3 regions of the Actinopolymorpha sp. B9G3 genome follow, and region 3 is predicted to be linked to each of the others. Evidence: predicted binding sites of a transcription regulator. Region 3 holds the regulator's gene; each other region holds the start of a gene.
The links. The regulator LexA, encoded in region 3, represses DNA repair genes until DNA is damaged. The targets are predictions, from matches to a motif close to TCGAACANNTGTTCGA.
Positions count from the first base shown of each region.

Region 1: a site for LexA is predicted at 4,867-4,882, ahead of imuA' (DnaE2-dependent mutagenesis accessory factor ImuA'). Genes of this name have one in related genera too.
Region 2: a site for LexA is predicted at 2,233-2,248, ahead of ruvC (crossover junction endodeoxyribonuclease RuvC). Genes of this name have one in related genera too.

Region 1 covers NZ_JBEEAB010000006.1:277,037-287,033, reverse strand. Annotated here, with positions in the region: gene ABNF93_RS13765 (error-prone DNA polymerase) at 1-1,962, opposite strand, end outside; gene ABNF93_RS13760 (DNA polymerase Y family protein) at 2,107-3,981, opposite strand; gene imuA' (DnaE2-dependent mutagenesis accessory factor ImuA') at 3,978-4,856, opposite strand; gene ABNF93_RS13750 (ArsR/SmtB family transcription factor) at 5,120-5,506, shown strand; gene ABNF93_RS13745 (SRPBCC domain-containing protein) at 5,503-5,952, shown strand; gene ABNF93_RS13740 (YybH family protein) at 5,967-6,407, shown strand; partial or broken gene ABNF93_RS13735 (hypothetical protein) at 6,436-6,702, shown strand; gene ABNF93_RS13730 (MBL fold metallo-hydrolase) at 6,739-7,575, shown strand; gene ABNF93_RS13725 (GNAT family N-acetyltransferase) at 7,737-8,603, shown strand; gene ABNF93_RS13720 (VOC family protein) at 8,662-9,051, shown strand; gene ABNF93_RS13715 (ATP-binding cassette domain-containing protein) at 9,164-9,997, opposite strand, start outside.
Region 2 covers NZ_JBEEAB010000017.1:14,255-24,251, reverse strand. Annotated here, with positions in the region: gene ABNF93_RS25185 (YebC/PmpR family DNA-binding transcriptional regulator) at 1-328, shown strand, start outside; gene ABNF93_RS25180 (serine/threonine-protein kinase) at 433-2,127, shown strand; gene ruvC (crossover junction endodeoxyribonuclease RuvC) at 2,284-2,961, shown strand; gene ruvA (Holliday junction branch migration protein RuvA) at 2,958-3,596, shown strand; gene ruvB (Holliday junction branch migration DNA helicase RuvB) at 3,634-4,740, shown strand; gene yajC (preprotein translocase subunit YajC) at 4,846-5,232, shown strand; gene secD (protein translocase subunit SecD) at 5,257-6,963, shown strand; gene secF (protein translocase subunit SecF) at 6,965-8,146, shown strand; gene ABNF93_RS25145 (adenine phosphoribosyltransferase) at 8,143-8,685, shown strand; gene ABNF93_RS25140 (RelA/SpoT family protein) at 9,149-9,997, shown strand, end outside.
Region 3 covers NZ_JBEEAB010000002.1:567,115-577,111, forward strand. Annotated here, with positions in the region: gene ABNF93_RS05700 (S9 family peptidase) at 1-1,160, opposite strand, end outside; gene ABNF93_RS05705 (ATP-dependent DNA helicase) at 1,222-3,498, shown strand; gene ABNF93_RS05710 (hypothetical protein) at 3,499-4,353, opposite strand; gene lexA (transcriptional repressor LexA) at 4,397-5,134, opposite strand; gene ABNF93_RS05720 (LysM peptidoglycan-binding domain-containing protein) at 5,501-6,049, shown strand; gene nrdR (transcriptional regulator NrdR) at 6,396-6,890, shown strand; gene ABNF93_RS05730 (vitamin B12-dependent ribonucleotide reductase) at 7,020-9,911, shown strand.

The sequences.
Region 1 (9,997 bases), on a different contig from region 3:
CAGGTGTGCCTCGATGTCGTCCATCGTGTATTTCAGGACGGCGAGCATGCCGAGGCCGAGCAGGTCGAACTTGACAAGGCCCATCCATGCGCAGTCGTCCTTGTCCCATTGCAGAACCGTGCGATCCTTCATGCGTCCGTGCTCGATCGGGCAGACTTCGCCGACCGGGCGTTCGGTGAGCACCATGCCGCCGGAGTGGATGCCGAGGTGTCGCGGAAATCTCAGCAGGGGTTCGGCGAGTTGCACCACGGCGGGCGGTACGTCGGTCTCGACCGTCGCCACACCGCTGCCCCAGGCGTCGACCTGTTTGGACCAGGCGTCCTGCTGTCCGGTGCTGTGGCCCAACGCCTTGGCCATGTCGCGGACCGCCATCTTCGGCCGGTAGGTGATGACGTTGGCGACCTGTGCCGCGTTGCGCCTGCCGTACTTTTCGTAGACGTGTTGGATGACCTCCTCGCGCCGGTCGGAGTCGAAGTCGACGTCGATGTCAGGCTCTTCCTCGCGGGTGGCGGAGAGGAACCGTTCGAACGGAAGGTTGTAGAAGATCGCGTCGACCGCGGTGATGCCGAGCACGTAACACACGGCGGAGTTGGCGGCGGATCCCCTGCCCTGGCAGAGAATTCCGCGCTCTCGGGCGAAGGTCACGATGTCGTGGACGATGAGAAAGTAGCCGGGGAAATCCTTCTCGGCGATGACCTGGAGCTCTTTTTCCAACCGGGCGTAGGCGTCGTCGCGGGCTTTACCGACGTACGAACCATACATTTCGTCGGCGCCGTCGAAGACGAGCTTGCGGAGCCAGCTCATCGGTGTGTGGCCGTCAGGGACGTTCTGTTTGGGGAGTCTCGGTTTCGCCCTGCGCAGTGGGAATGCCAGCTGGTTGGCGTAGTCGACCGTGCGGGCAACCGCGCCGGGATAGCGGGCGAACCGCTCGGCCATCTCCGCACCCGACCGCAGGAACGCGGTGCCGGCGGCGGGCAGCCAGCCGTCGATCTCGTCGAGGCTGCGGCGGGCGCGTACGGCGGCGAGGGCGGTCGCGAGTGGACGCCGGTCGGGAGTGGCGAAGTGCACGTTGTTGGTGGCGATGACGGGAAGCCGCCGGGCCTTCGCCAGCTCCGTCAAGGCGTCGTTGCGGTCGGTGTCGAGCGGATAGCCGTGGTCGATGAGTTCGACGACTACGTTGTCGCGGCCGAACAACGTGATGAGCCGGTCGAGTTCGCGGTCGGCGGCGGTCATGCCGTCGGCGTGGCCTCGGCTTCTGCCGGCATGGACGCTGAGGGTGCCGAGGGTGCCGGTGTTGCTGAGGGTGCGGGTGTTGCTGAGGGAGGCGGGGCCGTGCTCGAGGGCGCGTGGGACCAGGCCCTTGCGGCAGCCGGTGAGGATCACCCACTCGCCGTCCGCGCGCGCCGCGAGGTCCTCGAGGTCGTAGGTGGGGCGTCCCTTCTCTCCACCGCGCAGCTGCGCCTCGGTGATGGCGCCGGCCAACCGGTGATAACCCTCCTCGCCGCGCGCCAGCACCAGGAGGTGGCTGCCCTCCGGGTCTGCAATGCCGTTCTGCGGTTGGGAAAGCTCGAGGGAGAGCTCGGCGCCGAAGACGGTGGCGAGGTCGTAGCCTGCGAGCTCGGCGGCCTCGGCCATGCGTACGACACCGTAAAGACCGTCGTGGTCGGTGAGTGCGAGCGCCTGGAGGCCCAGCGCGACGGCGGTCTCGACGAGTTCCTCGGGATGGCTCGCACCGTCGAGGAAGCTGAAGTTGGAATGACAGTGGAGTTCGGCGTACGGAACGACCGGGCCGTCGGGGCGTTGCGGACGGTCCTCGGGCGGCGGATCATACGGCGGACGTACGGAGGTCCACGCCGGGCTGTCGCCGCCGTCGGCGTGTGGTGGCGGACCACCGGGGCGTCGCCGGCCGGAGAGCTTGCGTTCGAGCTCTGACCACGGGACCTGCGGGTTGTCCCAGCCCATCAGTGCCGCCCTCGGATGGGTCGGCCGGTGAATCCGGGGGCGGCTTCATGATCATGCGTGAGAAACAGGGCTTCTTCACGCCGAAAAAGCCCTGAAAGTGACGCATGATCATGAGCGGCGCGCGAGGTGGAGAGAAGGAGGAGCTCAGTCATAGCAGGCCTCGATCCACCATCGGCCGGTTTCAGCGTCCTGCACGTGGGAGGCCGTGGTACCCCGAGCGCTCGTGCCCGCACTGGGTTTTCCGGTGCTGGAGCGGGCGTCAGCGTCAGGGATGCTGCTGGCATTGTTCCCAGAGGAAGTGGTCCCGTCGGGAGAATGGCCGTTGAAGCCAGAGACGCTGCTGATGCTGTTGGCGAGGGGGTCGGCGGTGGACCTGGTGCCGGCTTCGTACCGGAGGACGAACGCCCGCCCGTCAGCGCATGCGACCTGGAATCGCGCGCAGCGGCTGGCCGCCACCGGATCCCACCAGCGCTCGTCGACCGGCCAGGGACCCGCCCAGCCCGTGATGACCGAGTTGTCAGAGCTGTCCCGCTCGAGCAGGCGGCAGTCCTCCGACAAGGCACCGCGTTCGCTGATCTCGACCAGGTGGCCGGTCGCACCGAGGACCCGCACGGGTTCGGGCGTGGCCAGGACCGTGGTCGGGGCAGGAGGCGGGAGATGCCCCGGCCACGGTTGCCCGGTCGGGCGGGCAGGTGCGATGTCGTCGCCCCACGGCACCAACGTCATGCGTTCGGCCGGTGCCCGCCCTCCTGACAGAACGACGGTCACCACCGCTTCGTGCCCGAGTTGGCTCTGCACCCGGGTGAAGGCGCGGTGGATGCGTTCGTCGGGTGCCTGGTCGCCCCACAGACCGTCCTGGTACGCCCCGGTTGGGGCCACGTCGTCGGGAATCAGCCGGACGCGTACGACACCGGAGGTCAGTTCCTCGGTTGGTCTGCCATCGCCCGAGCCGCCACCCGATCCGCTCGATCCATCCGATCCATCCGAGCCGGTTGCGCCGGTCGAGCCGCCACCCACCGATGTTCCGCCTACCGACGTCGCGGCCGAGGTGTCGGACGCACGAGTGCTGGTCCCTTGCAGTTGCCAGCGCACCCGGTCGACGACATCGGCCGCGCTGAACCACCGCGGATGCCGCCACTGCCGGCTGCGCGGTTCGTCGCGTTCGGTGTCGATCTCGACCCGGAGACAGGTGCAGACCAGATCGCGTTCGGCGAGCCCGGCGACCAGGCGTTCGGCGGTGCCGCGGATCGCGAACGCCACCTGGTCGACCCGCTCGACCGGCGGCTCGAACGCGGCGTCCGTCGCCAGCTCGGGCGGCGGCCGCCGCGTCGCCAGCGGTCGGTCGTCACGGCCGGCGGCGAGCCGGTGCGCGGCGACACCGTCGTTGCCGAACCGGGCCAGCACCTGTCGGGCGGGCAGCGCGGCGAACGCACCCAACGTACGAATACCCAACCGGCGCAGCAGGTCGACGAGCTCGGGCCGGTCGAGTGTGTCGACCGGGAGCGAGGCGAGGCAGCGGGCGGACTCCCCGGGCGGGAAGGCCAGCTCCCGTTCGCCGGAGCGTTCGGCCAGCCGCGCCGCCTGCTCCGCCGCGAACGGCCCGTCCGCGATCCCGATCACGCAGCTGTGGCCGGCCTCCTCGAGGTGCGTACGCAGGATCTGCCCGAACGTATCGCCGTAGTAGCGGCTCGGCCCCTTGGCCGCGAGCGCGCACCGCCCTGGTCGGATGACCTCGACGCCAGGGGCGAGGGCCTCGATCGCGGCGACGACCGGTTCGAACTCCCGGGCGTCGACAGCCGGGTCGTACGCCAACGTCACCAGGTCAGGGCACCGCGCCTGCGCCTCGCGGACCCGCAGCCCGCGTCTTACGCCATGCGCGCGCGCGGCGTGCGAACAGGCGAAGATCTGCCCCTTGTCGAGGACCGCGAGGGGAGCGTCCGGTGGTTGCCCGGCGTCTCGCCCGGCAGCAGTCACCGGCCAGTCGGGGAACCAGACGACGATCGTGCGTACGGCGTTCATCCCGCGCGCTCCCACCGGCGGCCAGGGAGGCTGGTGCGACCGGGACGGTCAGCAAGGTCGGGAAGCTCAGCAAGCTCGGTGAGCGGAGCGAGGTCGGCGCGATCCGCCGGTCCGGCGACGCGGACGTCCCCGGCGCGGTCGGGCAGCCACAACCGGGTCGTACGACGTCGCCCGCCGGTGCCCCGCCCCGTCGCCTCGACGGTCACCTCGCGAGACGTCAGGTGCCCGTGCCCGGCGCCGAGGCCGTGCCAGGTGCTCGACGTGATCGCCATCCGCAGTTCGCATCCCGGCCAGTCCGGGCGTTGGACGAGAAGGACGGCGCCGCGTTCGCGTACTCGGGCGGCCAGCCGCTGCGTCTCCGCGTCGTAGGGGCGGGCAGGTGGGCGGACGACCACGAGGTCGAGGACGTCGACCAGGGTCGCGACAACGTTGAGCCACTGTCGTCCCGGCGCCGGGACCAGGATGACCCGGGTGAGGTCGATGCCCAGCCCGGCCGCGGCTTCCGCGCCGAAACCGGGCATCCCGACCATCCCGCACCAGGAGCCCGCCCGGGACGCTCCGGCCAGGAGCGCCATGGTGAGCATCGCCGAACGCTGGACCGAATAGCTCGCGCCCCGGCGAAGTCCCCGCTCTGGCAGCAGGTCGCCGAAGGCCGGGAGCGCGGGGAGGGTGGGCACCGCCCGGCCGGATCCCGTGGCAGTCGCCGGGCGGGCCGCGAGCTCGGCCCGCAGCTCCTCCACCACCGCCGCACGGTTGCGCCTCGCCCGACTGTGGTCCGCGATGCCGGGTTTCGATCCGGTGCGTTCGGCCACGGCAGGCTGGCTTGCCGACGTGCGTACGACGTCGAGGGTGCGTCCCTGCGCAGAACCAGCCACCACTCCATCATCGAACGTACGTTCGATGGTGTCAATCTCTACTGCGCCAAGCTTTCTGGCGTGACCCCACGTAGGAACCGCCAGCTCTACAACACGATCCGGCCACCCGGACCCTCGGCGACCTCACGCCACGGCAGGCCTACCTCGAGGGGGCGATGGCCGGACACCGATGCCCGCGACTGAAGTCCGTGCCCAGTCGAGCCGAAAGCAAAAGCTTAAGCGAAGACTTGACTTTCTGGAGGGTCACCCCTACGGTTAAGTGCATGCTTAACCATGAGTCGGCGGCCGCGGATCGGGTGTTCCACGCTCTCGCCGAGGCCAACCGCCGGGCGATCATCCAGCGCCTGACCCGCGGCCCGGCGACGGTGAGTGAGCTGGCGCGCCTCCTCGGCGTGACGGTCGCGGCCACGGTCCAGCACCTGCAGGTACTCCAGACGAGCGAGCTGGTCCGATCGGAGAAGGCCGGACGCGTCCGCACCTGCCAGATCGATCCATCAGGCCTGCGGCGCGCCGAGGAGTGGCTGCGCCTCCAGCGAACGACATGGGAGCACCGCCTCGATCGCCTCGGCGACGTCCTCGGCGAGAGCGCGGCCGACCACACCACGACCACCACACCCCCGGACGACCCCTCGAAGGAGCCCAGATCATGACCGAGCACTCGGTGAAACACAGCACGTTCACGCTGGAGCGGACCTACTCCGCCTCGCCCGCACAGGTCTTCGCGGCCTGGGCCGATCGCGACACGAAGGCGAAGTGGTTCGCTGCCGACGACGCCGACTACACCCTCGACTTCCGCGTCGGTGGCGCCGAGGCCGCCCACGGACGCACCGACGACGGCGCAGAGATCGTCGCCGAGTCGGTCTACCGCGACATCCTGACCGACGAGCGCATCGTCTACACCACCCTGCTGTACGGCCGCGGTGTGCTGGCGACCGTGTCGGTGACCACCGTGGAGTTCGTCTCCAACGGCACCGGCACGCACCTGGTGCTCACCGAACAGGACACCTTCCTCGACGACCAGGAACAGCCCGAGTGGCGCCAACAAGGCACCGGCGACTGGCTCGACGCACTCGGCCGCGAACTCGGCCAGTCCTGAAGGGAGTGTCCCCCATGCACAGAACGAACGACCCGAACGCCGAAGCCGAGATCCGCGAGCTGTTCGAGACCCGCACGCAGGCACTTGCCGGCAAGGACGCCACCACGCTGGCCGCCGCGAACGACGCCGATGTCGTGGTGTTCGATGCCGTCGCCCCCTTCGCCCATCGTGGCGCCGAGTCGACAGCGCGAAAGCGGGAGTGGCTCGCGGCGTACCGCACCGGCATCGGCCACGAGATCCGCGACCTGACGATCACGGCGAACGCCGACCTCGCCTTCTGCCACTTCCTGGTCCGGATCAGCGGCACGATGCTCGACGGCACCGAAGTCGGCATGTGGGTACGCGCGACCAGCTGTCTCCGCAAACTCGACGACAGCTGGAAGATCGTCCACGAGCACGCCTCAGTGCCCTTCGAGGGCGAGACCGGCAAAGCCGTACTGACCGGCGACCTGTGACCCAAGCGGGCCTGCACGCCGCGGCAGGCATATCTCTCTCATGTTGAGTGATCGACCCAAGGTCTTCGGTAACCATGCGCGGCTGGCCCCGGGCTATCCGCTCGGCCGGATCGGTACTCGCACGGAACAGACACCTACCACGTTCGGCTGGGTCGGTGGTGGCGGAAGCTACGTCTACGCCGACACCGCCACCGGCACCTCCTTCGCCCTGACCAAGAACCGGCTCACCCCCCACTTCAACACCGCACAACGACTCGCCGACCTCACCACAGCCGAGATCAACCCACATGCGTGAGGATCGACACCAGGAAGCACAAGCGGAAGGAGCCCCATGCTGACGCAGGTTGCGGAAGGTGTGTTGGTCCACCAGAGCGAGTTGCTCCAGAACAACACCGTTGTCGTGCAGGGCAGGGCCGGCGTGTTACTCATCGACCCCGGGATAACAGGCGATGAAATGACCTGCCTCGCGAACGACCTTCGCGAGTGGCGCCAGACCGTCGCGGCAGGCTTCTCGACGCATCCTGACTGGGATCACGTGCTCTGGCACGCCGAACTCGGCGAAGCGCCCCGATACGGCACAGCCCGCTGCGCGGCTCATATGCGAGATCTGCGGTCGAACGCGGACTGGAAGGCCCGCGTCGCCGACGGGTTACCGCCGGAAATCGCCGAGGAGATACCGCTGGACCCGTTCGGCCTCATCACCGCTCTGCCTGCCGAAACTGCGCAGGTTCCTTGGGATGGCCCTCGAGTCCGGATCATCGAGCATCCGGCGCATGCCCCGGGCCATGCGGCACTGTTGATCGAGGAACGCGGTGTTCTTGTCGCCGGCGACATGCTGTCCGATGTCTTCATTCCGATGCTCGACGACTTCAACAGCACCAATGACCCGATCGAGGACTACCTCGTTGGGCTGCGGCTGCTCGAGGACGTGGCGGACGACGTCCATGTCCTCATCCCCGGTCATGGGTCCGTCGTCGGAGCTGATCAGGTACGCGCACGGATCGAACAGGACCGCGCGTACGTGCAAGCCCTGCGTGACGGCCATGCTCCCGATGACCCGCGGATCGGCCCATCGGCCAAGCCCGGCTGGGAATGGGTAAGCGACATACACGCAGGGCAAGCCCAGAGCCTCGCCCAAAGAAACGAACGCGACGCGACGTCCGGCTAGCGAACCGCTTGCGACACAAGCTGGCCGCCCTTACCCCAGCAGCGTGCTGCGCCAACGCCAGGGCTTCGAGCCGGCACGGCTGGCGCTCTGAGCCCGACCACACCACGCCGGACGGCCGAAACCAGGCGCGGACTGTCGAGCCGGTGGTGTGTGATCGGCGGATGGCGATTGTGCGGGACGAGCCGAGAGTCGACGGGCTGAGCGAGGCTGTGGGCGTGCTGCGGGAGTGGCAGGACGACGGGGCGCCGATGCAACTGCATCCGGGCGACCTGGGCTGGTTCTGGCGGTTCGGCGCAGAGGCGACGGCCGCGGCGGTCCGGACCTGGAGCCGGGACGGGCAGATTCTCGCCGTCGGGCTGCTTGACGGTCCCCAGCTGTTGCGGCTGACGATCGCGCCAGACGCTCGGCGGGACGGGGAACTGGCGCAACAGCTGGCCCGGGACGTGACCGAGCCGGGGTGCGGCGTACTGGGAGAGGGGACCGTCAACGTCGAAGCGCCACTGGGCGCACTGGTCCAAGATCTGTTGTTCGAAGCCGGCTGGAACTCCGACGAGCCGCGGACACCGCTGCGCCGCGACCTCACGCGGCCGGTGGAGGACCCAGACGTGCGGATCGAGGTGGTCGGGCCGGAGCAGGCGCACGTGCGGGCCGCCGTACAGCGGGCGTCGTTCGACAGGTCGACGTTCACGGACGAGCGCTGGCACGCGATGGCGGCCGGGTTGCCGTACGCCGACGCCCGGTGTCTGGTCGCGTACGACGACCGGGGCAACGCGGTTGCCGCGGTGACGGTGTGGTCGGCCGGTCCGGGGAAGCCCGGGTTGCTCGAGCCGATGGGCGTGCACCGGGAACATCGCGGTCAGGGCTACGGCAAGGCGATCACCGTCGCCGCGGCGGCCGCACTCCAGGAGCTGGGCTCGTCGAGCGCGATCGTCTGCACCGCGAGCTCCAATGTCGGTGCCGTCGCCACCTACTCCTCAGCTGGCTTCCAGCAACTCCCTGGGATCCGCGACCAATACCGGGCCATCTAGCCTCCCGAGGCTAGAAGTCTCATTGGCGGAGCCGTTACGTGACCTGGGAGGTCCTGACATGACCAGTAAGTTCACCGAGCTTGCGATCGACTGTGCCGATCCGAACGGTCTGGCCCGGTTCTGGTGCGCGGTCCTTGACTACGAGGTGCAAGACGAAGACGACGGCATTGTCGCTATTGGCCCCGCTACGGTGCCTGACGCCACCAACCACCCTGGTCCAGTGCCGCCGACATTGACATTCGCGCGCGTGCCCGAGGGCAAGACCAGCAAGAACAGGCTCCACCTCGACGTGAACCCCACCGACAGGGAGCAGGACGAGGAGGTCCGTCGCCTGCTCGACCTAGGTGCTCGACACGCCGACGTCGGCCAAACCGGCGATGAGAGCTGGGTCACGCTTGCCGACCCAGAGGGGAACGAGTTCTGCGTCCTTGCGAGCCGCCGCCCCTGATCGGAGCCCGCACACCGCGCCAGACCTACGTGCGGTCGCCTACGCACGCGCACGCGAACACGACGGCGTGTGGACAGCCGGTCGCCGCCCACCCACCCTGGGCAACCGGGCACTACGTGGTGGCCACAAGGTCGAGATAGGTACGCAGGTGCTGGGCGGTGAGCGAGTCGCCCTGTGCGACGAGATCGGCGGGGGTTCCTGCGAACACCACCCGACCGCCGTCGTGGCCCGCGCCAGGGCCGAGGTCGATGAGCCAGTCGGCGTGCGCCATCACCGCCTGGTGGTGCTCGATGACGATGACGGTGTTGCCGTCCTCGACAAGCCGGTCCAGCAACGCCAGGAGCTGGTCGACATCGGCCAGGTGCAGGCCGGTGGTCGGTTCGTCGAGGACGTACGTCGTCGCCTTCTCCGCCATCTGGATGGCCAGCTTGAGCCGCTGCCGCTCGCCTCCGGAGAGCGTGGTCAGTGGCTGGCCGAGGCTGAGGTAGCCCAGGCCCACGTCGGAGAGGCGCTCGAGAATGACCCGCGCCTGTCGAGCGCCGCTGGCGAAGAACTCCCGCGCCTCGGTCACCGACATCGCCAGGACCTCGCTGATGTCCTTGCCGTGCAGCTTGTAGGTGAGGACCTCCGGAGTGAACCGCTTGCCCTGGCACTTCTCACAGGTCGACGCCACGCCGGCCATCATGGCCAGGTCGGTGTAGACGAGCCCGATTCCCTTGCAGGTCTGGCAGGCGCCCTCGGAGTTCGCGCTGAACAGCGCCGCCTTGACCCCGTTGGCCCTGGCGAAGGAGGTGCGGATGGGATCGAGCACCCCGGTGTAGGTGGCCGGGTTGCTGCGCCTCGACCCGCGGATCGCGGACTGGTCGACGACTGCCACGCCCTCACGGCCGGGCTGTGAACCCTGGACCAGGGAGCCGTGGATCAGCGAACTCTTGCCGGATCCGGC
Region 2 (9,997 bases), on a different contig from region 3:
TGAACAGGACGGCAAGGCGCTCACCGAGGACGACGTACTCCTCGCCGTGCTCGACGCCGGTGCCGAGGAGGTCAACGACCTCGGCGAGGCGTTCGAGGTGATCTCCGAGCCGTCGGACCTGGTGGCGGTCCGCACGGCCCTGCAGGACGCCGGCATCGACTACGAATCGGCCGAAGCGAGCTTTGTCCCGAGTGTGACCGTTCCGCTCGACGAGGACACCGCGCCCAAGGTGTTCCGGCTCGTCGAGGCGCTCGAGGACTGCGACGACGTGCAGAACGTCTACGCCAACTTCGACGTGTCCGACGACATCATGGAGAAGGTCGGCTAGCGACGGGTTCGCGTGGTTCGCCGGACTCGGGCATTGGCGACTCGCCATCAGCGTGGCGTGGCGTGCGCCGGACATAGCCGTCGCGGGCCGGTTACCGTGTTTGCGTGCAGCGGGACCTGACCGACGACGCGTCCACTGTCGAGTTCACGCGGCTCGACGGCTACCTGCTGCGTGAACGGATCGGCGAGGGCGGGATGGGCGTCGTCCATCGCGCCACCGACACCGACGGGCGGGTCGTCGCGATCAAGCTGCTCCGCCCGCACGTTGCCGGCGACAGCGAGTCGCGGGCGCGGTTCGCCCGCGAGGCGCAGGTGCTCGCACGCGTCCGGGGCCGCCACGTCGCCCAGGTCCTCGACGCCGACGTCGCGGCTGCCACGCCGTACCTCGTCACCGACTTCGTCGCCGGACCACCCCTGCACGAGGTGGTGGAGCGGGACGGACCGCTCGACGGAGCCGACCTCGCCGACCTTGCCGGTGACCTCGCCGACGCGCTCTGCTCGATCCACGGCGCCGATGTCGTCCACCGGGACCTCAAGCCCGGCAACGTCCTCCTCGATGACGGAATCGCTGTCGTCATCGACTTCGGCATCGCGCAGATCGCCGACGACACCCGCATGACCGTGCCTGGTCTGGTCTACGGAACCCCCGGCTATGTCGCGCCGGAGATCCTGCACGGTTCCGAGATCACGGCGGCCGCGGACATCCACTCCTGGGCCGCGACCGTTGCCTACGCCGCGACTGGACGCTCACCGTTCGGCAAGGGGCCACTGGAGGCTGTCGCCTATCGAGTCCTGCACGAAGGTCCGGACCTCGACGGCTGCCCGGACTGGCTGTTTCCGGTTCTCGAACTCTGTTTCGCCAAGGACCCTGCCGAGCGTCCCAGCGCACCGACACTCCTGCGCTGGCTCGAGACCGGCGAGCCGCCGCCGGACCGGACCGTCGCACTGTCGCAGGCACCGGCTTCAGGCATCCCCGACACGCACCTGGGCAACGGATCGACCACACCCATGGCCGGCGCCGCGTCCGAAGCCCCTCCGCTCGACACCTACACCGACGACAGGTACGCGCCCGCGGGCGATGACCACGCCGACGGATACGACGGGTACGACGACAGGTACGACTCCGGCGCCGACCCGGGAGAGCCGTACGCTGACGACGGCGAGGCCGCCGACACCGAGGAACGCACGCCCGAACCCTCCTGGCCGGTCTATCACGGGCCGGTCAGACCCCACCGGGTCGTGACCACGCTCGCGTTCGCCGTCCTCGCGGCCCTGGCCGCCGTCGTGCCGCTCATCGCGGCCGGAGCGTTGACCGGCTGGCTGGTGGTCAGCCGTACGGTCGACCGGTCGGCCCGCTTCCTCCGGCGGCGGCGCTCGACCAGGGGGCGTCGCGGACTCGACCCCGTGGCGGTCGGCGCGGCACTGCCGTGGCACTTCGTGCGTTCGGTTCTGGTCACTGCGCTGACCCTGCCGATCGCCGTCACCGGTGCGGGCATCCTCGTCGGCGTCGTTGTCCTGTTCTTCTACGCGGGTGCGATCACGCCCCGCTGGGACCTGGTGGCCGGTGGCATCGGGCTCGTCGTCGCGGCGCTGGCCTGGTGGGGTGTCGAGGGTGAGGGCGTCCAGCATGGGAGCCAGCGGATCCTCTCCGCCGTACTCCGTCGCCGCTGGGTCTCCGTCGTGGCCGGGGCGGTGCTCGCGGTCGTGGCTCTGGTCCTCGCCACGGTTGCCAGTACCGAACTCATCCAGTGGTGGCCGTTGGAACAGGGGCCGCTGCCCCGGCTCGACTGGCCTGGCTGAGTCCGCCGGCGCCACCCGCCGATCCTGAGCCCGCCGGCGTCACCCGCGGATCCGGGGCCGGCCGGCGCGTCGCCACGTCCTCGTGGGCGCGGGCCCGATAGCCTCCCGAACAGACGTTCGGCGGCAGGTGAGGCGGAGGGTCCAGGACCAGTGCGCGTGCTCGGAATCGATCCCGGCCTCACCCGCTGCGGCCTCGGACTGGTGGAGAGCGAGCACCCACGCCGGCTGGGCCTGCTGGCGGTCGATGTCGTGCGGACCCATCCCGACCTCGACCTGGGCGGCCGGCTGCTCGAGGTCGAGCGCGTGGTCGCCAGCTGGCTCGACGAGCACACACCCGATGCCGTGGCGCTCGAACGGGTCTTCAGCCAGCACAACGTCCGCACGGTGATGGGCACTGCCCAGGTGAGTGGCGTCATCCTGACCGCGGCGGCGCGACGTGGCATCCCGGTTGCCCTCCACACGCCCAGCGAGGTGAAGGCGGCGGTCACCGGCAACGGCCGCGCCGGCAAGGAACAGGTGACCCACATGGTGACCCGGATCCTGTCCCTTCCCGCCAAGCCCCGCCCGGCCGACGCGGCCGATGCCCTGGCGCTCGCGATCTGCCACTTGTGGCGTGGCCCTGCCGCCGCCCGGATCGAGGCCGCCCGGCAGGCCGCGGCGGGGCGGAGCCAGAACCGCCGCGGCCCGGTCGGTCGTGGCCGCCCGCCGGTCGTCGCCGCGCGGGAGGCTGTCGGCGCCCGCTGGCACACTGCCGCTGCCGTGTCCACGAAGACCGTTCAGCCCACACAGTCCGCCGAAGGTGCCGGCGAGCCGCACCGGAAGGGTCCTCGATGATCGCATTCGTACGAGGCAAGGTCGCATCTGTCGGACTCGACTCCGCCGTCGTCGATGTCGGCGGCATCGGGATAGAGATCCGTGCGACACCGGGCACGCTGGCCGACCTGCGGGTGGACGCGACCGCGAGCGTCCCGACCAGTCTGGTCGTCCGGGAGGAGTCGCTCACGCTCTACGGCTTCGCCGACGACGACGAACGCATGGTCTTCGAGCTCCTGCAGACCGCCAGCGGTGTGGGACCAAGGCTCGCGCAGGCGATGCTCGCCGTGCACCGGCCCGACGACCTGCGTCGCGCGGTCGCCCGCGAGGATCTGGTGGCGCTGACCAAGGTTCCCGGGATCGGCAAGAAGGGTGCCCAGCGCATCGTGTTGGAGCTCAAGGACCGTCTCGGCGCACCCACTGCCGGTACGGGTGCCGCGGCGAACGGAACTCCCGTGCCGGCCGCCGCTGGCGGCACCGTCGCGTGGCGGGTCCAGGTCCGCGGTGCACTGCTCGGCCTTGGCTGGTCGACGCGGGAGGCAGAGACCGCACTCGACGCGGTGGAACCCCTGGCGCAGGAACAGGCCGAGACAGGCGCGGCGCCGGAGGTGGCGAGTCTGCTCCGCGCCGCCCTTCGTACGCTCTCCCGGGCATGACATGCCGTGGGAAAACCCTCTGCCGGGGAGCTGATCGATGACCTCGTACGCCGACAACGGCGATCACGTGGGCGGCGAGCGTCCAGGTGGGCGCTCCCTCGTCGAAGCGGAGGCCCGCGTCGACGAGACGACGGTCGAAGCCGCGCTCCGGCCGCGCACGCTCGAGGAGCTGATCGGGCAGTCCCGGGTCAAGGACCAGTTGGGACTGGTGTTGGAAGCCGCGCGGAGTCGCGGCCGGCCACCGGATCACGTGCTGCTCTCGGGCCCACCAGGGCTGGGGAAGACGACCTTGGCGATGATCATCGCGGCCGAGCTCAGCGCGCCGCTCCGGATCACCAGCGGGCCCGCGATCCAGCACGCTGGCGACCTCGCCGCCATCCTGTCCTCCCTCGCCGAGGGCGAGGTGCTGTTCCTCGACGAGATCCACCGGATGAGCCGTCCCGCCGAGGAGATGCTCTACATGGCGATGGAGGACTTCCGGGTCGACGTGGTGGTCGGCAAGGGACCTGGCGCGACCGCGATCCCGCTGGAGATCCCGCCGTTCACGCTGGTGGGTGCCACCACCCGGTCGGGTCTGCTACCCGGTCCACTGCGCGACCGGTTCGGCTTCACCGGGCACCTGGACTACTACGAAGTGGCCGAGCTGGAGGAGATCGTCACCAGGTCCGCGCAGCTGCTCGACGTCCCCGTCGCCGGCGACGGCGCGCACGAGATCGCCAGCCGGTCCCGGGGCACGCCCCGGATCGCCAACCGGCTGCTCCGCCGGGTCCGTGACTACGCCCAGGTCCGTGCGGACGGTGTCGTCCGCCACGACGTCGCCCGGACCGCCCTCACGCTGTACGAAGTGGACGAGGACGGGCTTGACCGGCTCGACCGGGCCGTCCTCGACGCCCTGTGCCGACGGTTCGGCGGCGGGCCGGTGGGCCTGTCGACCCTTGCGGTCGCGGTCGGTGAGGAGCGTGAGACGGTCGAGGAGGTCGCCGAGCCGTTCCTCGTCCGCAACGGCTATCTTGCCCGCACCCAACGCGGCCGGGTGGCAACTCCCGCGGCGTGGCGCCAGATCGGCCTCGCGGTGCCGGCCGACTCGGCGTTCGGGCAGACGCCGAGCCTGTTCGATGACGACCCGGGCGACGACTCGACATAGAGCCGCGTTCGGTCGTCTAGACTCCGCCGATGGCCGTGGGGCCACGGCCGTGGTCACACCCACGAGAGGTGCCCTGCGTGAGGGCGCCAGGGAAGGATCGACCTCATGCTCCTCAGTTCAGCCGCCGGCGGCGCCAACGTCTGGGCACTGCTGCTTCCGGTGTTGTTGCTGGTGTTGTTCTGGGTCGTCGCGATCAGGCCACAACGCAAGCGCCAGCGCGAGACCGCCGAGATGCAGCAGAAGGTCCAGCCCGGACAGCAGGTGATGACCGGCGCTGGGCTGCTCGCGACCGTCCACTCGGTCGAAGCCGACGCCGTGGTCCTCGAGATCGCACCCGGTGTCTACGCCCGTCACGTCCGGCAGGCGATCGTCCGGATCATGGATTCGCCCACCGACGGCGACTCCACCGCCGATGCGGAGTCGACGTCGGAGGACTCCGCCAAGGGGAGTGGAAGCTCGCCGACGCCAGAGGGGCCGATCAAGGAGTCCTGAGGTCTCGGGGGACGGGGAGCCGAGGTGGCAACCAGGAGGCCGCACCCGTGGCGAGCGGTCGGTGTCGTGACACTCGCCCTGGTCGTGGGTGTCGCGACAATGGCGCTGCTCGGGGTGTGGACGCCCCGGCTCGGACTTGACCTGCGTGGCGGCACCTCGATCACGTTGACGGCGCAGCCGACCGCCGGCCAGGGCTCGGTGACGCCGGAGAAGCTGAACGAGGCCGTCGACATCATTCGCAACCGCGTCGGTGCCATTGCCGAGGCGGAGGTCACCACCCAGGGCAGTGACCACATCATCGTCGAGGTCCCGGGCGTAGGGCAGGACGAGATCGTCGCCTTGGTCGGATCGACAGCCGAGCTGCGCTTCCGCCAGGTCCTCGCCGTCCAGGCGGCGGGCGTGGAGGCACCGGAACCGACGGCGTCACCCAGCCCGTCCGCCTCGGCCAGCCCGTCCGCCTCACCCACGGCAGGTGCCACGCCGACCCCCAGCCCTTCGGGGGCCAACCGCAGCCGGGCAGCGCCGCGAATCGCCCCGATCCTGAAGCCGACACCCAGTCCGACGGTGACGCCGACCGATCCGGATGAGCCCACGACGCCAGCACCGGCGCCACCGGGCACGAACGAGACCCAGGTGTCCACGACCGGTCCCACTTCCGAGCAGCAGTCCGCCCTCCTGGCGTTCCACTGCGAGGACTACAAACCGGCCAAGGACAACCCCGGGACTCCGCTGCTCGCCTGCGACCGGGAGGATCGGGCGAAGTTCGTCCTCGGACCGGCCCTGGTGCTTGGCACGGAGATCGCTGACGCGACGGCCCAGCTCCCGCAGTCCCAGCCCGCCTGGGAGGTCGGGCTGAAGCTCAAGGGCGACGGTCCGAAGAAGTTCGCCCAGGCCAGCAGCCAGATGGTCAACCTCACCGAGCCGCTGAACCAGTTCGCGATCGTCCTCGACGGGAAAGTCGTGTCATACCCCCGGATCGTCCAGCCGATCACCGATGGCCAGGCCAGCATCACCGGTAGCTTCAGCCAGCAGGAGGCCACCGATCTCGCCAACGTCCTCAAGTACGGTGCCCTGCCACTGTCGTTCGAGACCAGCCAGGTCTCCGCGGTGTCGCCGACGCTTGGGAGCGACCAGCTCGTCGGTGGTCTGATCGCCGGGTCGATCGGGCTCGGCCTGGTGGTGTTGTACTCGTTCTTCTACTACCGCGGTCTCGGACTGGTTGTCGTCCTGTCCCTTGCCGTCGCGGGCGGGATGACCTACATCGCCGTCGTCCTGCTCGGGTCCGGCCAGGGCTTCACTCTCACCCTGGCCGGCATCGCTGGCCTGATCGTGGCGATCGGCATCACGGCGGACTCGTTCGTGGTGTTCTTCGAACGCCTCCGCGACGAGGTTCGCGACGGTAGGAGCCTGCGCACCGCGGTCGAGGCCGGATGGCTGCGCGCCCGCCGGACGATCCTGGCGGCGGACTCGGTGTCCCTGCTGGCGGCGATCGTCCTGTACACGCTGTCGATCGGCAACGTCCGGGGCTTCGCCTATGCCCTGGGCCTCACCACGTTGGTCGACCTGGTGGTGGTCTTCGCCTTCACCAAGCCGTTGCTCACACTCCTGGCCCGGACCCGGTTCTTCGGAGAAGGTCATCGGTGGTCCGGCCTCGATCCGGCCCACCTCGGAGTCTCGGCGGGAAGGTACCGCGCCGGTGCCTCCAGACGCGTCGTGCCGAAGGAGGCGTGACATGTCGCGCCTAGGAACGCTCGGCCACCGCCTCTACACCGGTGACGTCTCGATCGGCTTCATCGGGCGCCGGCGGTGGTGGTACCTCATATCGGTCGTACTCACCCTGCTCGCCATCGGCGCGGTCCTGCTCCGCGGGCTGAACTTCTCGATCGAGTTCCGGGGTGGCGTCGACTTCCAGGCGCCGGTCTCTTCCGGATCGGCAGCGGTCGCCATCGCTCCCGTGCGTGAGGCCGTCGCGGATGTGGGTGTCACCGGCGCCTCGGAACCGATCATCACCGCTGTCGGCGACAGGCAGATCCGCGTCGAGACCCCGCCGCTGACCAACGCCGACATCTCGACGGTACGCAAGGCGATCGGCGAGTCCCTCGACATTCCGGCCGCCGACGTGGCGTACTCCAGCATCGGTCCCACATGGGGCGGGCAGATCACCGACAAGGCGCTCATCAGCCTTGCGGTCTTCCTCTGCCTCGTGATGGTGGTGATCTGGGGCTACTTCCGCGAGTGGCGGATGTCGATCTCGGGGCTCGTCGCGCTGCTGCACGACGTGGTGATCACAGTCGGCATCTACGCGCTGGTCGGTTTCGACATGACACCAGCGACCGTGATCGGCCTCCTGACGATCCTCGGCTACTCCCTCTACGACACCGTGGTCGTGTTCGACAAGGTACGTGAGAACACCCGCGGCCTCGTCGCGTCAGCCCGGTCGACCTACAGCGAGGCGGCGAACCTCGCCGTCAACCAGACGTTGGTGCGTTCGATCAACACGTCGGTCATCGCGCTGCTCCCGGTCGCCGGCATCCTGTTCGTCGGCGCCGGACTGCTGGGGGCGGGCACGCTGAAGGACCTTGCCCTGGCCCTCTTCATCGGCATCGCGGCCGGCACGTACTCCTCGATCTTCATCGCGACGCCTTTGCTGTGTGACCTGAAGGAGCGGGAACCCGCGATGCGCGCACTCGCGAGGCGTGCTGAGCAGCGTCGCCGGCCGGGTGGGAAGCAGCTGGGCGCGCCGGTCGTGGTCACCACGGCAGGAGACCGTGACCCGACGGGGTCTTCGCCGCTCGTGGCCGCCCAACTGACCCAGCCGACGCAGGCGAGAGGTTCGGTGGCGGTCGCGGCCGGTCGAGCCCAGCCACAACGACGCAGCCGGTCGGCCAGACGATCGAAGGGACGAGGCCGATGAATGACCTCCACACCATCGGAGATCTCGTCCGCCACCACATTCGCGACATCCCCGACTATCCCCAGCCAGGCATCCTCTTCAAGGACATCACGCCACTCCTCGCCGACGCCACCGCCTTCGCCCAGGTCATCGAGGCGCTCTGCGCACCGTGGCGGAACCACCAGCCCAGGATCGACAAGGTGGTGGGCATCGAGGCACGCGGTTTCATCCTGGCCGCGCCGGTCGCGCTGGCCCTGGACGTCGGCTTCGTCCCCGTCCGCAAACTGGGCAAACTCCCCGCTGCCACCCATACGCAGGCGTACGACCTCGAATACGGTGAAGAGACGCTCGAGGTGCACCAGGACGCATTCACGCAGGGCGAGCGGGTTCTCCTCATCGACGACGTGCTCGCGACCGGTGGCACGGTGGAGGCGGCCGGCCAGCTGATCCGCGCTGCTGGTGGCGTCGTGGTGGGCGCCTCCGTCCTCCTCGAAATCACCGCCCTCGATGCCCGCGCGCGACTCGGCGAACTCAGTGTCCATTCGCTGTTGGCGGTGTAGGAGGACCCCGTAGTTACAGGTGCTCCCCGCGACGTGCCTGGCCCCTGGCCGCGACCAGCCGCATCCCAGGTGCGGTCTGTCCGATCTGCCCGCCCCGGAGGTGCCACCACTCAGGCCGACCGTGTGGCCGGCGGCACTTGCGAGACACGCCGGAGCGGTCATCTTGTGGACGGTGACGCTCGGATCCTGAGCCGGTGCCCGTAAACTGGTGTCTTGCCGCCCCGGAGGGAGCGCTGTGGCTGAGGAGACGATCCCGCCCGCGTCGGCGCGCGGTGACACTGACCGCCCGCCGCGACGCTCTGCAGGCGCGTCCAGCAACGGCGCCCCGGCTATCGCGACGGTCTCCCTCCCCGACTCCAGCGAGCCGGCCGGCACCACCGAGCAGGACCAGCAGCGTGGCGGCGGCGGTCGACGAGGGTCGGTCCAGGGCCTGGGCGGCCCGTTTTCCGGTTCGTCCCGTCGCATGCGAGAACGACTGGCCCGACTCGGGCGTTCCCCCCAGGGCAACCCGGTCCTGGAGCCGTTGTTTCGAATCGTTCGTACGACCCACCCCAAGGCCGACCTGGCGCTGATCGAGAAGGCGTTCCGCACCGCGGAGAAGTGGCACCGGGGGCAGTCCCGCAAGAGCGGTGACCCGTACATCACCCATCCGGTCGCCGTGGCGACAATCCTTGCCGAGCTCGGCATGACGCCACCCACCCTGTGTGCGGCGCTTCTGCACGACACGGTGGAGGACACGCCGTACAGCCTCGAGGACCTTCGAAAGGACTTCGGCGACGAGATCGCGATGCTCGTCGACGGTGTCACCAAGCTCGACAAGGTGAAGTACGGCGAATACGCGCAGGCCGAGACCATCCGGAAGATGGTCATCGCGATGGCAAAGGACATTCGCGTCCTCGTCATCAAGCTCGCCGACCGCCTGCACAACATGCGTACTCTCCGCTATCTCTCGCAGGCGAAGCAGGAACGGACCGCGCGGGAGACGCTGGAGATCTACGCATCCCTCGCGCACCGCCTCGGTATGAACACGCTCAAGTGGGAGATCGAGGACCTGTCGTTCGCCACCTTGCACCCGAAGCTCTACGACGAGATCGTCCGGTTGGTGGCCGAGCGGGCGCCGTCGCGCGACGAGTACCTCGCGAAAGTGATCGACCAGGTGCAGGGCGACCTTCGCGGCGCCAAGATCAAGGCCACCGTCACCGGGCGGCCGAAGCACTACTACTCGATCTACCAGAAGATGATCGTGCGCGGCCGCGAGTTCGGCGACATCTACGACCTCGTGGGCATCCGGGTCCTGACCGACTCGGTGCGC
Region 3 (9,997 bases):
TTGAGCACCGCGGGAAGGTGCTCGCGTTCGACGTCGGGCGGGAACGTCACGTAGCCGTGGATCTCAAGGCCGTCGCGCGCGGTGAAGGCGAACGGCTCCATGGGCGCGAGGGCGTACCCGCCGAGGTCCGGCTTGTGCGCGAACAGGAACCGGAGCCCGCCCGTCGACCGGTCGTACAGGTAGAAGCGGACCGGGCCGTCGGACGGCATGACCGACACCATCCAGAGCCGGTCGTCGCGTTCGGTGCGGTTGATGCCGAGCTCGCCGTCGATGCCGAGGGAGCTCCGGAGTTGTTCGACGGCCTGGCCGTACGCCTCGTCCAGAAACGTCCAGGACTTGCGATCCTTGTCGAAGATCACGGCCTGCGGCACGCGGGTCTCCGGGTCGAACTCCACGCCGTCCACGTCGTACGCGGAATCGGCGGCGAGCTCAGTCTCCTTGCCCGTCGCGAGGTCGACGCTCACCAGCCGGGCCGCGTTGGCGCCGAGAGAGGAGACGAGGTAAAGCGTGGTGCCGTCGCGGGAGAACCCGACCGGGCTGGTGGTGTTGGCGTCGTCGGCCGGAACCTCCAGCCAGGAATGGAACTCGCCATCCTCGTCGGCGAGGAAGAACACCACACCGCCGTCCTCGGTCACCGAGGCCGCACCCTGGATGGTGAGATCGGTGTCGGCGAGCCAGCCGACGTAGCCGGGATTGTCCCGGATCTTCTCCAGTTCGCCATTGGTGAGGTCCAGGCGGTAGACGTCATGGAGTTCAGGCCTGTCCCTGTTGATGGCGAGCAGCATCGTGGTCGGGTGCCAGCGGTTGTGGCCGAGGACCCGCACCTGCACGTTGTCGTACGGCGTCACACACCGCTCGGCGCCGGACTCCAGGTCGAGCAGGTGCAGGCGCCAGTTCTCGTCGCCGCCCTCGTCCTGCAGGTAGTACAACGTCCGGTCGTCGTGGCAGAAGCCGAAGACCCGGATACCGCGGCCGCGATCACGTGTCACCGGCATCGCCTGGTCCGGTTCGTCGACCGGGCCGACCCAGACGTTGAGCACGCCCTCGTCAGGAGCGAGGTAGCCCAGCCGGGTGCCGTCGGGGGAGACGGTGGGGGTGGCGTACGTCGGATTGCCGAACAGGACCGCGCGGGGGATCAGCGGTACGGCGTCGTAGGTCATGGGCAAATCCCACCACATGAGGGGCCGCCGGCGGGGAACCCGGGCGGTATAACCTCGCGGGATGGCCGAACCAGCGCGGGATTCCCGCGACGCCCCGCCATCGACGTCGGACCGGCCGGATCCCCGCGTGCGTGAGCTGCTCCAGGACGCTGTGACCGCGCTCGCCGGCACCGAGCGGCCCGGACAGGTGGTCATGGCTGAGGCCGTGACGCGCGCGATGGAGCGTGGTGAACACCTGGTCGTGCAGGCCGGAACGGGTACGGGGAAGTCCCTCGCCTATCTCGTTCCGGCGTTCCTGCATCCGGGTGGGGGCGAGCGACGCCCGGTCGTGGTGGCGACGGCCACGCTGGCGCTGCAGGCGCAGCTGGTCGGCCGTGACCTTCCCCAGCTCGTGGATGCGATCGAGAAGCGGCTCGGCCGGCGACCGTCGTACGCCATTTTGAAGGGACGGCACAACTACGCCTGTCTGCACCGGGTTCGTGACGGCGTACCCGACGAGCAGGGAGCCCTGGTCGAGAGAGTCGACACGGGGCCGCTCGGCCGGCAGGTCCTGACGTTGCGGAACTGGGCGAAGAACGAGGCACAGACCGGCGGCAACGGCGACCGCGACGCGGCGCCGACCCACCAGGACCGCGCCTGGGCGCAGGTGGCCGTGTCGTCGCGGGAATGCCTGGGCGCACAGCGCTGCCCCTATGGCGACGAGTGCTTCGCCGAGCGAGCCCGGGAGCGTGCGCTGGCCGCCGACGTGATCGTCACCAACCACGCACTGCTGGCGATCGACGCCCTGGAGAACGTCCCCGTGTTGCCCGACTACGACGTCGCGATCGTCGACGAGGCGCACGAGCTGGCCGCCAGGGTCACGAGCACGGCGTCGGCGGAGCTGGCGCCCGGCATGGTGCAGCGCGCGGCGCGCCGGGCCCGGTCCTTCTGCGACGGCGGCGAAGCCGATCCGTTGGAGGACGCGGGCGAGACCCTGCGCACCGCCCTCGCCTCTGCGGCGCTCGGTCGGGTGGAGTCCCTGGGTGGCGAGCTCGCCGCGGCGGTCGCGCTTGTCCGTGACAGTGCACGTGCGGCCTGGTCGGCGTTCCCTGGGGAGAAGAAGGACCCGGGGGGCGATGCCGAGAAGGAGTCGGGACGCCGCCAGGCGCGGGCCTACGTCGAACAGGTCCGTGACATCGCCGATCGGATCGCGGCGATGTCGCCCCACGACGTCGTGTGGGTGGCCGAACGCGAACGTGGAGGGCCTGAACTGTGTGTGGCGCCGCTGTCCGTGTCGGGCCTGCTGCGGGTGCACCTGATGGCCGAGCGGACGTGCATCCTCACCTCGGCGACGTTGAAGCTGGGCGGCGACTTCGACGCGGCGGCTCGGTCGGTGGGCCTGCGACCGGTCGACCGCCTCCCTGATCCGCCGGAAGGCCACGAACCGGTAGGCGACCAGCCAACAGGTGACGGGCCGGATGGTGACCGCCCAGAAGGTGACCGCCCAGAAGGTGACCGCCCAGAAGGTGACCGCCCAGAAGGTGACCGCCCAGAAGGTGACCGCCCAGACGGAGACCGGTCAGGACGTGCGGCTGGCCGTCACACAGGCGGTGCGAACGCAGAACCCGGCGGCGCTTCCACCGACCCGGCCGCGGCGGCGGGCACGGACGTCGTGGAACCCTTGCCGTGGCGTGCGCTCGATGTCGGTTCGCCGTTCGACTACGGCCGGCAGGCGATCCTCTATGTCGCTCGACGATTGCCGCCGCCGGGGCGTGGTGGCATCTCGGAGCGCACGTTGCAGGAGCTGGCACAGCTCATGGAGGCCTCGGGCGGCGGGACACTCGGCCTCTTCTCGTCCCGCCGCGCCGCGCAGGACGCCGCGGCAGCGGTTCGGGAACGCCTCGGCCTCGAGGTGCTCTGCCAGGGCGAGGGGCAGCTGGCGGAGCTGCATCGCCGGTTCGTGGACGAGCCGCGGACGTCGTTGTTCGGCACCTTGTCGCTCTGGCAGGGACTGGACGTGCCGGGCGACACCTGCCAGCTCGTGGTCATCGACCGCATTCCGTTCCCGCGTCCCGACGACCCGCTCGCCTCGGCCAGGCAGCGCGCCGTCGACGAGGCCGGCGGCAACGGCTTCATGGCGGTGGCGGCGACCCATGCCGCACTGCTGCTCGCCCAAGGCGTCGGCCGGCTGATCCGGCGTTCGTCCGACCGCGGGGTGGTCGCCGTGCTCGATCCCCGGCTGGTCACGGCCCGCTACGGCGGCTTCCTGCGGGCGTCACTGCCACCGATGTGGTTCACGCCCGACCGCGACGTCGCCGTCGGAGCGCTGCAGCGTTTGCGCGCCGCCCGCGACGCCTGATCAGTCCGGCATGCGTACGCAGATCGCGATCGGGGTCTGTTGGCGGCCCTGACCGAACGGGTTGTCCCGGAACAGTTCGCAGAAGAAGCCGGGGCGGCGATCGGTGTCGTGTCCCAATACGTCACGGCCGAGGTCGTTGGAGTCGATGACGACGGTGCCCGCCAGCGTCCCGGCGATGTCCTCGGGGAGCTGGGCAGTCACGGCGTCGGTGATGGCCGTGGCCACCTTGCCAGGGTCCTTGGGCGGAAGCTTCGCCGAGACATTGGACGGGAACGCCGAATAGGACGTCGGGCCGTCGATCGCGTTGACCCGGTGCCCGGCCACGACGTAGAACCATCCGCGCTGGCGGACGGCCTTGCCGACGACACTGGCTGCTGCCGCTGCCAGGATCCTGGGAAGGCCCGCCTCGTTGATCGCCAGCTGCATCGTCCAAGGGCTGCCGAGTCCGATGCCGTGCGGCGTGCGCTGGACCAGCCGGGAGAGGACCCTGGCCGCGGGTCCCGGGTCGATCTCCCAGGTGAAGTAGGACCGTCCCTGCGAGATCGCCACGATCTTCTCGCTCACCACGACGTACCACGGTCCCTCGAAGACCCCGCTGAAGTGGGGACTCTCCGCGACATGGCGCGCGGCATCGCGGACGTAGGCCGTCACGCGGGTCGGCACGTCGTCGCCGCGGGCGAAGAGTTCAGTCTGGAGGGGGATGCGTGCCCATCGCATCCCTTCGACCTCCACGACCAGACTCTTGCCGTCGTTCGGGGCCAACGGCTCCTTCGCCGGCGGTGGATCGTGCGGGACAGCGGACCGCGCGCGGTCAGCTCCTGACGTCGCGTCGGTCCCCGTCGTGGAGTTTGTCATGCTGCTCCCGGTCGTCAGGTGGTGTGCGCGGCACCCTGACAGGTCAGACGCGCCGCAGGACCGCGACGACCTTACCGAGGATCACGGCGTCGTCTCCAGGAATCGGCTCATAGGCCGGGTTGTGCGGCAGCAGCCAGACCTGCTTGCCGCGCCGGCTGTAGGTCTTGACGGTGGCCTCACCGTCGATCATCGCCGACACGATCTCGCCCAGCTCGGCCGTGGGTTGCTGGCGAACCACCACCCAGTCGCCGTCGCAGATGGCCGCCTCGACCATCGAGTCTCCCTTGACCTTGAGCAGGAACAGCTCACCTTCGCCCACCAGCTGACGGGGGAGCGGCATGATCTCCTCGACAGCCTGCTCGGCGAGGATCGGTCCACCGGCGGCGATCCGGCCTACCACGGGCACGAACGCCGGCGTGGGATGAGCGTCACCGCTGTCGGTCTCGTCGTACGTCGTCATCCGGGCACTCGAGACGGCCCGGCGGTGCGTGTCGGGGAACAAGACCTCGAGCGCGCGGGGTCGGTTGGGGTCGCGCCGGATGAACCCCTTGGTCTCGAGGACGCGGAGCTGGTGGGCGACCGATGAGGACGAGGTCAGACCGACGAGCTCGCCGATCTCGCGCATGGCAGGTGGATATCCCCGGTTTTCGACCGACTCGCGGATGACTTCCAGGATTCGGCGCTGCCTGGGCGTGAGGCCGGTGGCGTCCGGCGGCCCGTCGGGCAGTTCGCGCACGGCCGCGGTGGAGGAGTCGCGATCGGACTTCTTCCGCTTGGGCATAGCGGTGTTCTCCTTCCGAGGGTTTCCAGGAAGGGCTCCCGGGTTCCCGCCGGGTGCCCACATCGAGGAGCGTAGGGCCTCCGCCATCCACTTTCAAACATCTGTTCGACGGCGTGTCGCGAGCGTGTCGCGGACCGTGCAGGACGCCGGTCGCGCCCACCCGGCCGATGGGGGGTCTGCCTGGCCGACGTGGGCGGGGCTGGTCCTCTCTTATGGGAGAACCTGTGGCCTCGAACCTATTTTCGACCCTGCGGTCTGGCGGGCTGTCGGTGGGGTGGTGTAGAAAATCGTCCAGACGTTCGATCGAACAGTCGTTCGACGTCGAGCAAGGTCGAGGTTCGTTCCCTCGCCGTAGGAGGTCGGCACATGAGCAGCAGTGCGCCAGTCGTGCACATCGACGAGTTCCGTTCCCGGCGGACCTCTCGGGCGGGCGCGCCCCACCTCCCGGAGGCACTGTCGGGCAGTGGACGGCTCGAGGCGGTCCCCCGCAGGGCCGCCGCCGAGCGCACTCCGGCGCGAGCCCGGCGCGGTCCACGGCCGCGGTTGGTGCGGGCGTGTCATCGAGGGCTGGTGGCGGGTGAGCCCGTGCAGGCGCCGGTCACCCTGACCCGGCGGGGCCGGGTCGCCGTTCTGGTGATGACGCTGGTCTTCCTCGCGCTCGGCGTCCTCGGCTCGGTTGTCCTGTTGCAGGGCGCGTCGGCCGCCGACGCGGGCTCTGACGGTGGTCAGTCGGTCCGGACCAGGACGGTGACGGTGGCGCCAGGGCAGACGCTGTGGGAGATCGCCGCACGAGTGGATCCTGATGCCGACATCCGGGCCACGGTCGAGGAGATCTCCCGGCTCAATGGCCTGACGAGTGCCGGTGACCTGGAGATGGGCCAGTCACTCGTGGTCCCAGTTCGTTCCGGTGGCTGACATCGCCGCCCCGAAGGTCTGGCCGGCGACACGCCCGACTATCGCGGGTTCTGTCCCGCCTTGCGCCACCTGACCTGCAGCGACGCGGGGAGAGGAGTGTCGCCGGCGCGTCGAAGCTTGCATGGGTCTGGCGACCGACGTACGGTACCCCTAGATATGGTAGTTACAGAGCTGTAAGTCGTCCACAGGTTGTGATTCGAAGCCCACAGGTTCTCCCCAGGGAATCCACAGTCTCATCCCCAGGAGAAGCGCGATCTGGGCCCCGAACCAGGACATGTCGGGCAGATCTTGACGGCAGGGCCCGATCATCTGATCACCGCCGCCTGGACCCCGAGGAGCGCGCGTCATGCACTGCCCTTTCTGTCGACACCTCGACAGTCGCGTCGTCGACAGTCGTACGACCGACGACGGCACCGCGATCCGGCGCCGTCGCCAGTGCCCTGAGTGCGAGCGTCGCTTCACGACCGTCGAACAGGTCACCCTCGCCGTGGTGAAGCGCTGCGGAGTGACCGAGCCGTTCAGTCGGGACAAGGTCGCGGCCGGTGTGCGCAAGGCGTGCAAGGGACGGCCCGTCGACGAAGATGCCCTCGCGCTCCTCGCACAGCGCGTCGAGGACGAGATCCGGGCTAGCGGTTCGGCCGAAGTTCCGTCGCACGAAGTCGGGCTCGCGATCCTCGGTCCGCTGCGGGAACTCGACGAGGTCGCCTACATGCGGTTCGCAAGTGTCTACCGGAGCTTCGGGAGCCTGTCCGACTTCGAGACCGAGATCGCGCTTCTGCGCGCCGAGCGGGCCGAGACGGTTCCCGAACCCACACCCGAGCGGGAATCCGCCCACCCCTAGGAGCAGGGCCACGACGGCCGAACGGGACCAGGTGGAGAACGGCTCGCCACAGACCCGTTCCTGGGCAGGCGAGGGGAAGCGTCCGGACCAGGAACACCAACACACCAGAAGGAACCAAGGAGAGGCAGCATGACGGAGACGGTGAGCGGCTCAACCCGCGGGGGGGCGAGGGGACGTACGAATAAGGGGCTGAAGATCTCGAGGGTCTTCACGAAGCCCGGTTCGCACCCCTACGACGAGGTGACCTGGGAGCGCCGTGACGTCGTACAGCAGAACTGGAAGACCGGCGAGACCGTCTTCAGCCAGAAGGGCGTGGAGTTTCCCGACTTCTGGTCGGTGAACGCCTCGACGATCGTCACCACGAAGTACTTTCGGGGTGCCGTCGACACCCCGCAGCGGGAACAGAGCCTGAAACAGCTCATCGACCGGGTGGTCAAGACCTACCGACAGGCAGGCGAGGAGCACGGATACTTCGCGACTCCGGCAGACGCCGAGATCTTCGACCATGAGCTCACCTGGATGCTGCTGCACCAGTACTTCAGCTTCAACAGCCCCGTCTGGTTCAACGTCGGCACGCCGTCGCCGCAGCAGGTGAGCGCCTGCTTCATCCTGGCGGTCGACGACTCGATGGACTCGATCCTCAACTGGTACAAGGAAGAGGGCCTGATCTTCAAGGGCGGCTCCGGCTCGGGTGTGAACCTCTCCCGCATCCGTGCCAGCCGCGAACTGCTCTCCTCCGGCGGCACGGCGTCCGGGCCGGTGTCGTTCATGCGCGGTGCGGACGCCTCGGCCGGGACCATCAAGTCCGGCGGGGCGACCCGGCGCGCGGCGAAGATGGTGATCCTCGACGTCGACCACCCCGACGTGGAGGAGTTCATCGAGACGAAGGCGCGCGAGGAGGACAAGATCCGCGCGCTTCGTGACGCCGGCTTCGACATGGACCTCGGCGGAGCCGACATCCACTCGGTGCAGTACCAGAACGCCAACAACTCCGTGCGGGTCTCCGACGAGTTCATGCGTGCGGTCGAGGACGGCGCGCCGTTCGGCCTGCGGGCCCGGATCACCGGGGACGTTCTGGAGAAGGTCGACGCCAGGGGGCTCTTCCGCAAGATCTCCGACGCGGCATGGGGTTGTGCCGACCCCGGCCTGCAGTACGACGACACGATCAACGACTGGCACACCTGCCCCGAGACCGGTCGGATCACGGCGTCCAACCCGTGCTCGGAATACCTTCACCTGGACAACTCCTCGTGCAACCTCGCCTCGCTCAACCTGCTGAAGTTCCTGACCGATGACGGGCGCTTCGAGACCGACACCTTCGTCAAGGCGGTCGAGCTCGTCATCACCGCGATGGACATCTCGATCTGCTTCGCCGACTTCCCCACCCAGGCGATCGGTGACACGACGCGGGCCTACCGCCAGCTCGGCATCGGCTACGCCAACCTCGGCGCCCTGCTGATGGCCACCGGGCACGGCTATGACTCCGAAGGCGGCCGGGCGCTCGCGGCGGCGATCACCTCGCTGATGACGGGCACCGCCTACAAGCGGTCCGCCGAGCTGGCGGGGATCGTCGGTCCGTACGACGGCTACGCACGCAACGCCGAGCCGCACAAGCGGGTCATGCGCAAGCACGCCGCTGCCAACGACGCCGTACGCTCGATCGGGGCGATGGACCGCGAGGTTCTCAAGGCGGCAGGCGCGGCCTGGGACGGCGCGTTGAAGATCGGCCAGAAGAACGGCTACCGCAACTCCCAGGCCAGCGTGATCGCACCGACCGGCACGATCGGTCTGGCGATGGACTGCGACACGACCGGCGTCGAGCCTGACCTGGCGCTCGTGAAGTTCAAGAAGCTGGTCGGCGGCGGGTCGATGCAGATCGTCAACAACACGATCCCGCGCGCGCTCGACAAGCTCGGCTACCAGCAGGAGCAGGTCGAGGCGATCGTCGAGTACATCTCCGAGCACGGCCACGTCATCGATGCACCAGGGCTCAGGCCGGAACACTACGAAGTGTTCGACTGCGCCATGGGCACTCGGGCGATCAAGCCGATGGGCCACGTGAAGATGATGGCGGCGGTGCAACCGTTCGTCAGTGGCGCCATCAGCAAGACCGTGAACATGCCCGAGACGGCGACGGTCGAAGAGGTGGAGGAGATCTACTTCCAGGGTTGGAAGCTCGGCCTCAAGGCACTCGCGATCTACCGCGACAACTGCAAGGTCGGTCAGCCGCTCTCCGATGCGCGGGCGAAGAAGAAGCCCGCGTCAGAGGGGTCCAGGGCAGGCACCGCCGAAGCGGAGAAGGAGGTCGTGGTCGAGTACCGTCCGACGCGCCGGCGCCTGCCCAAGTCTCGGCCGTCGCGCACGACATCGTTCACCGTGGGCGGTGCCGAGGGTTACATGACGGCCGGCTCCTACCCCGACGACGGGTTGGGCGAGGTCTTCCTCAAGCTCGGCAAGCAGGGGTCCACGCTCGCGGGTGTCATGGACGCCTTCTCCATCGCGGTGTCGATCGCCTTGCAGTACGGCGTTCCGCTGGAGACCTTCGTCCAGAAGTTCACCAACCTGCGGTTCGACCCGGCAGGCATGACCGATGACGCCGACGTCCGCATGGCGCAGTCGATCATGGACTACATCTTCCGGCGGCTGGCTCTCGACTACCTGTCGTTCGAGAAGCGTGCGGCCCTCGGCATCTACTCGGCCGAGGAACGGCAGCGTCAGCTCGAGACGGGTTCGTACGAACCGATCCCGGAACCTGACGATGCCAGCGACATCGGCGATGCGGCCTCGCTCACCCAGGAGGGGAGCGGTTCGGACGACGACGCCGGGCCGGAAGGGTCCCGGGTCGCACAGGCGCAGGCCAAGCCGGCCCCTCGGGAGGCACACACGTCGACCGAACTCCTCGAGGCGATCCAGGGACGGACGGCCGACGCGCCGCTCTGCTTTACCTGCGGAACGAAGATGCGTCCGGCAGGGAGCTGCTTCGTCTGCGAGGGATGTGGCAGCACCAGCGGCTGCAGCTGATCGGAGTGAACCCGGGCGGCCCGGGCGGTGAGTCGAGAGGCTCGTTCGCCCGGGCTGTCCGGGTTCTGGTTTTCCGTCCAACGCTG